One region of the Devosia chinhatensis genome, then DNA from elsewhere that is predicted to be linked to it. Evidence: predicted binding sites of a transcription regulator. Region 1 holds the regulator's gene; the other holds the start of a gene.

The links. Region 1 encodes HrcA, which represses chaperone genes, less so after heat shock. Its sites were predicted from a motif close to GTTAGCACTCNCNNNNNGNGAGTGCTAAC; they were not measured.
Positions count from the first base shown of each region.
Region 2: the regulator HrcA is predicted to act here: its motif matches at 1,130-1,158, upstream of VE26_RS01080 (co-chaperone GroES).

Region 1 is NZ_JZEY01000061.1:835,915-839,326, reverse strand. Features, by position in the region: gene VE26_RS14485 (non-canonical purine NTP pyrophosphatase) at 1-196, opposite strand, end outside; gene rph (ribonuclease PH) at 405-1,121, opposite strand; gene hrcA (heat-inducible transcriptional repressor HrcA) at 1,262-2,338, shown strand; gene grpE (nucleotide exchange factor GrpE) at 2,483-3,082, shown strand; gene pncA (bifunctional nicotinamidase/pyrazinamidase) at 3,214-3,412, opposite strand, start outside.
Region 2 is NZ_JZEY01000054.1:187,671-191,082, reverse strand. Features, by position in the region: gene VE26_RS18450 (hypothetical protein) at 1-44, opposite strand, end outside; gene VE26_RS01090 (DUF4260 domain-containing protein) at 228-629, shown strand; gene VE26_RS16925 (DUF427 domain-containing protein) at 663-1,019, opposite strand; gene VE26_RS01080 (co-chaperone GroES) at 1,203-1,493, shown strand; gene groL (chaperonin GroEL) at 1,551-3,191, shown strand; gene VE26_RS01070 (BrnA antitoxin family protein) at 3,334-3,412, shown strand, end outside.

The DNA of each region.
Region 1 (3,412 bases):
CAGCATGAGCCTTGGTCCGGGCATTTTGGGCAAAGGTGGTGCCGGTTTCCTCGGGTTCGGGCAGGCCGAGTTCGCCCGCCGAGACCAGATCGAGACCGAAGGGGGCGAACAGCTCGCGGAATTCGGTGAGCTTGCCGGCATTGTGCGTGGCGATGCAAAGGCGCGTGCCGGGTCGCAGACGGGGGATGACGGTCATTTGCTGGCTCCCTCGAGGGCGCGCTGGATGTCGTTCCAGATGGGGCAATCGTGTTCGGAAAAGGCGCCCTCACCCGGCCCTGCGGCCAGACCTTTCGCCCGAAGGGGAAGGTGGCGCTGCCGCGCGGGTCGTGCACCACTTGCCTCTCCCCGGGGGGAGAGGTCGACCGCGAAGCCGGCGGGTGAGGGGGCCATTTTCCGGAACAGCATCATGCGCCCAAAGCTGCCTTCTGCATGGCGCTCAGGTCGCCGATGCCCTGTTCGGCTAGGGTCATAAGGCTTTCGAGTTCCGCGCGCGAAAAGGGCGCGCCCTCGGCGGTGCCCTGGATTTCCACGAACTTGCCCGAGCCGGTCATGACGAAATTGGCGTCGGTCTCGGCCTCGACGTCCTCGAGGTAATCGAGATCGAGCACGGGCGTGCCGCGATAGATGCCGCAGGAGACGGCGGCGACGCTGTCGCGCAGCACCTGCCCCTTGGTGAGCTTGCGCTCTTCCATCCATTTGATGGCATCTGCCAGAGCCACATAGGCGCCGGTGATCGAGGCGGTGCGGGTGCCGCCATCGGCTTCGAGCACGTCGCAGTCGAGCGTGACCTGAACTTCGCCCAGAGCCTCGAGATCGACCACGGCGCGCAGGGACCGGCCGATCAGGCGCTGGATTTCCTGGGTGCGGCCGGACTGCTTGCCGGCAGTCGCCTCGCGGCGGGTGCGCGAGCCGGTGGCGCGGGGCAGCATGCCATATTCGGCGGTGACCCAGCCCTTGCCCTTGCCGCGCAGCCAGCCGGGAACCGAAGTCTCGACCGAGGCGGTGCACAGGACCCTGGTATTGCCGTAGGCGACGATGCACGAGCCTTCGGCCTTCATGGCGACGTTTCGATCAAGGGTCACTGCCCGCATATCGGAGGGCTGACGGCCGGAAGGGCGCATATCGGGTCCAGTCTCTGGTGGCGTTAACCGCGTCTTAACCCTCATCGGACCCGCCCACAAGCGCCCGGCGCTTGGCGGCTGGGGAGGAAGGGCTTAAATGAAGGGCCAAGGTTAAAGCGGACGATTTTAGTCAAACCCAGATGACCAGACCTGCAGAAGACTTTCTCTCGGTGCTCAATTCCCGCAGCCAGGACATCTTTCGGCGGCTGGTGGAGCGCTATCTCGATACCGGGCTGCCGGTGGGATCGCGCGATCTCAGCCGGCTGCTGCAGGTGGAGCTGTCGCCCGCATCGGTGCGCAATGTCATGGCCGACCTCGAGGACCTGGGCCTGATCGCGGCGCCCCATACTTCGGCAGGACGCGCGCCGACCCAGCAGGGCCTGCGCTTTTTCGTCGACGCCATGCTCGAAGTGGGCGCGGTGGACGAAAGCGAGCGCAGCCAGATTTCCCGCCATATCGAGGGCAGCGCCGGCCAGGGCAAGGTCGAGGATTTCCTGACCGAGGCATCTTCGCTGCTGTCCGGCCTCAGCCAGGGCGCCGGGGTGGTCATCGCGGCCAAGGCCGACATGGTGCTCAAGCATATCGAATTCGTGCGGCTCGATGCCGCCAGGGCCATGGCGATCCTGGTTGGCGAGGACGGGCAGGTGGAAAACCGCATTCTCGACCTGCCCCCGGGCCTGACTGCCAGCGCCCTCAGCCAGGCCGGCAATTACCTGGCCCATTACGTGGTGGGGCGGACGCTTTCGGAAGCGCGCAAGGCGCTCAACGACCGCCGGGCCGAGCAGCGCGCCGAACTGGACGAGCTGACACAGCGCCTGGTGGATGCCGGCATCGCCACGCTCACCGATCCGAAGGGCAATGGCGCGCCCACCGTCATCGTACGGGGACGAGCCAACCTCATCAACGACGCCATGGCCAGCGACGAGCTGATGCGCATGCGTCAATTGTTCGACGCGCTGGAAAGCAAGGACGGGCTCCTCGACCTGCTGGGCGATGCCGAGCGGGCGCAGGGCGTGCGCATCTTCATCGGCTCGGAAAACAAGCTGTTCTCGCTTTCGGGCTCATCGGTCATCCTCAGCCCCTACAAGGACGCCAATGACCGGATCGTGGGCGTATTGGGGGTGATCGGGCCGACCCGGCTCAATTACGCGCGCATCGTGCCGGTGGTCGACTACACCGCCAACGTCATCTCGGCGATGATGGCGCGCAAGCGCTGACGGCCTTATGCGTGACCAGATGATGCTTGCATGACCCTGGTGCCGAGAGCAATTTTGCATTCCGCGCGGCGATACGCTTGAATTGAGCCCCGCCTTGGCCGATATGGCAGGCAACAGAGTTCACCTTTCACGGAAGAAGACGACATGAGCGACGAAAACGCCGCCCAGGGCGACATGCCGGAAATCGAAGTGCCGGTCACCGAAACGCCAGAGGTCGATCCGGTCGAGGCCCTTGCGGCCGAAAATGCCGAGCTCAAGGACAAGCTGCTGCGCACGGTCGCGGAGATGGAAAACCTGCGCAAGCGCACCGAGCGGGACGTCAGCGATACGCGCTCCTATGCGATTGCCGGCTTTGCCCGCGACATGCTGAGCGCCACGGACGCACTGAGCCGGGCGCTGGTGGTCATTCCTGCGGAAACGCGCGAGACCGCCGAAGGCACGCTCAAGAGCCTGATCGAGGGCATCGAGCTGGCCGAACGGGAAACCCAGCGCCTGCTCGCCAAGCATGGCGTCAAGCGCATCGAGGCAGCCGGGCAGAAATTCGATCCGCACAAGCACCAGGCCATGTTCGAAGTGCCGAACCCCGAGGTTCCCGAGGGCACGGTGGTGCAGGTGGTGCAGGAAGGCTTTGCCATCGGCGAGCGCGTGCTGCGCCCGGCCATGGTGGGCGTCGCCAAGGGCGGCAGCGCCAGCGCTGCGCCGGCTCCCGAGGCCGGTGACGACGGCGTCGACAAGAGCGCGTGAGCGCCTAGCAACGGGTTTGAAGGGGCGCCGGCAGGCGCCCTTTTCTATTGCCCCGCCATTCGAGCATAGCTCTCATGGCGTTTCTCGCTAAAAATCGTTCCAATGGAGCGATTTAGCCTGCGGCACGCGAGCTAGCCCAATATTTCCCGGCTCTGGATGCGCTCTATGCCAGCCTCTTCCATATCGGCCCAGGCCCGGGCCAGCGAGCCGTCGGAATCGATGGCGCGGGTCGCATCCTCGATCACCGTGACGTCGAAGCCGCCGGCGGCGCCGTCCAGGGCCGTCCAGGCGACGCAGAAATCGGTGGCGAGGCCCACGACGAAAATCCGG
Region 2 (3,412 bases), on a different contig from region 1:
CCTTTGCGACGCAGCTTGATCTGAAGGGAGGATTGTTCGCTCATGGGATGCCTTATGGCTTAGTCTTGAGGACGGGGGAAGAGGGTGAATGCATTTGCCGGTCTATGCCTATGGAGGGCAACGCGACCGCCTTCCATACGAAAATGAATATCGAACCGCCGAATATCGCCAATTCTGAATGGCGCGAGGGCGCGCTACATTGGCGCCATCCAAAGCCGAGACGAGACATGCAGACCAAAATCGAGATCAAAGCCGCGACAGGGTCCGTCCGCTCGCTGCTGCGGGCCGAAGGCCTGGCTCTGTTCATCGCGGCCACACTCCTCTACTTGATGACAGGCGGCGTCTGGTGGATCTTTGCGCTCCTGATCTTTGCCCCCGACCTGTCGTTTCTCGGCTATGCCGGCGGCAACAGGGTGGGCGCGGCGATCTACAACGCAGCGCATAGCTATATCGTGCCGGTCGCACTGGGTCTGGCAGGCGTGCTGCTGGAAAACCAGCTTCTCCAGCATCTGGCGCTGATCCATCTCGCCCATATCGGGCTCGACCGCGCACTGGGCTACGGGCTCAAATATGCCAGCGGGTTCAAGGACACCCATCTCGGTGAACTGGCACGCCGCCGCATCCCCTGACGCGCGACAATCTGAGCGAGCCGGGCCTGACGCTCAAACCTGGCTCACATCGATCCTGATGCGGTCGCCGCCAAAGGTCAGCAGATCGCGGATGGGCTCGAAAACGCCTTCGGCATAGGGGTAATACCAGGCCTCGTCGACGCCATCGGCGGTGAGGGTCTTGATGGTGTAGAAATGAGCCGCACCCGGCCCGTCATCGGTTCGGGTCGTGTCCGAGGCCTCGAGAATTTGCGGATGCACGTCTTCGAGCGGCACGAAGACCATGGGCGGATGCCCCTGTCGCTCCATGCTCAGAGCGCGAATGGAGCTGGCGATTTCGGCGTCGTCGAAATAGATGTGGACCCGGCCGTCCACTTTGACGATGCGTGCCTCAAGTTCCCTGCGATCCATACCGATACCTCGTCCTTCTGGTGCTTTTGTTCCCAACCTAACGCATGAGAAAAAACTTCGGTTCACGCGCCTTGACTCTTCGCAGGCCCGCTCCCTATATCCGCACAGCCTTTGGCACTCACCAATCGGGAGTGCTAACAGGTCCTGATTTCTGCATTAGAAATGATGCCAAGAGGAGCAATCATGGGCTTTCGTCCCCTGCATGACCGCGTGGTCGTCCGTCGCGTCGACAGTGAAGAAAAGACCAAGGGCGGGATCATCATCCCCGACACCGCCAAGGAAAAGCCCTCCGAGGGTGTGATCGTTTCCGTGGGCCCCGGCGCCCGCGACGAAAACGGCAAGATCAATGCGCTGGACGTCAAGGCCGGCGATCGCGTGCTCTTCGGCAAGTGGAGCGGCACCGAGGTCAAGCTGAACGGCGAAGACCTGATCATCATGAAGGAAAGCGACATCATGGGCGTGATCGAGGCCTGATCGGCTTCCGCACCTTCGTCGTCCCCTCAACCAGATAGACAATTCAAGGAGCCATAAATGGCCGCCAAGGAAGTCAAGTTCTCGACCGATGCCCGCGAAAAGATGCTGCGCGGCGTCAATATCCTCGCCAATGCGGTGAAGGTCACCCTCGGCCCCAAGGGTCGCAACGTCGTTATCGAAAAGTCGTTCGGCGCTCCGCGCATCACCAAGGACGGCGTGTCGGTTGCCAAGGAAATCGAACTGGAAGACAAGTTCGAGAACCTGGGCGCACAGCTGCTGCGTTCGGTCGCCTCCAAGACCAACGACGTTGCCGGTGACGGCACCACCACCGCGACCGTTCTCGGTCAGGCCATTGTCGTCGAAGGCGTCAAGGCCGTCGCCGCCGGCTTCAACCCGATGGACCTCAAGCGCGGTATCGACCTGGCCGTTGCCGACGTGATCGAGAGCCTCAAGGGCTCGGCCAAGAAGATCACCTCGTCGTCGGAAGTCTCGCAGGTCGGCACCATTTCGGCCAATGGCGAGACCGCCATCGGTGAAATGATCGCCGAAGCCATGCAGAAGGTCGGCAACGAGGGTGTGATCACCGTCGAGGAAGCCAAGACCGCCGAGACCGAACTCGACGTCGTCGAAGGCATGCAGTTCGACCGCGGGTACCTCTCGCCCTACTTCGTGACCAATGCCGAAAAGATGACGGCAACGCTCGAAGACCCCTATATCCTGCTGCACGAAAAGAAGCTCTCGAACCTGCAGGCCATCCTGCCGATCCTTGAAGCTGTCGTTCAGTCGCAGCGCCCGCTGCTGATCATCGCCGAAGACGTCGATGGCGAAGCCCTGCCGACCCTGGTCGTCAACCGCCTGCGCGCCGGCCTCAAGGTCGCTGCCGTCAAGGCTCCGGGCTTCGGTGATCGCCGAAAGGCCATGCTCGAAGACATCGCCGTCCTCACCGGCGGCCAGGTGATCTCCGAAGATCTCGGCATCAAGCTCGAGAACGTGACCCTCGACATGCTCGGCACTGCCAAGCGCGTTGAAATCACCAAGGAAAACACCACGATCGTCGACGGTGCCGGCACGGCGGACGAGATCCAGGCCCGCGTCGGCCAGATCAAGGCCCAGATCGAGGAGACCACCTCGGACTACGACCGCGAAAAGCTGCAGGAACGTCTGGCCAAGCTGGCCGGTGGCGTTGCCGTGATCCGCGTCGGCGGCTCCACCGAAGTGGAAGTCAAGGAACGCAAGGACCGCGTCGATGACGCGCTCAACGCAACCCGCGCTGCCGTCGAAGAAGGCATCGTTCCGGGCGGTGGCGTTGCCCTGCTCCGCGCTTCGGCCAATATCAAGGCCAAGGGCGCCAATGCCGACCAGGAAGCCGGTATCGCGATCGTGCGTCGCGCCCTGCAGTCCCCGGTCCGCACCATTGCCAACAATGCCGGCGCCGAAGGCTCGGTCGTTGTCGACAAGATCCTCGAGAACCCGGCTCCCTCGTTCGGCTACAATGCCGCCACGGGTGAATATGGCGACCTGGTCGCCACCGGTGTGATCGATCCGGTCAAGGTGGTTCGCACCGCCCTGGAAGACGCCGCTTCGGTTGCATCGCTGCTGATCACCACCGAGGCTACCATCGTCGAGGCCCCCAAGGCCGAAGCTCCGGCAATGCCGGGCGGCGGCGGCATGGGCGGCATGGGCGGCATGGATTTCTAATCCACGCCCAGCTGACTAGGCTTCAAGGGTCGTTTCTTCCCAGTCACGATCTTTGTGGAAAGGCTCCGGTGGCAACACCGGGGCCTTTTTTTTGTAGGATTGGCTCGACCGTCAGCAGATCGGGTCAACCAGCGAGGAACCAATGCGAACGACACGACGCGGCAGCGCCTATGACCAGGCAGAGGCGGCCTTCAAGAGCGCGACCACCAAGCCGGTCGCAG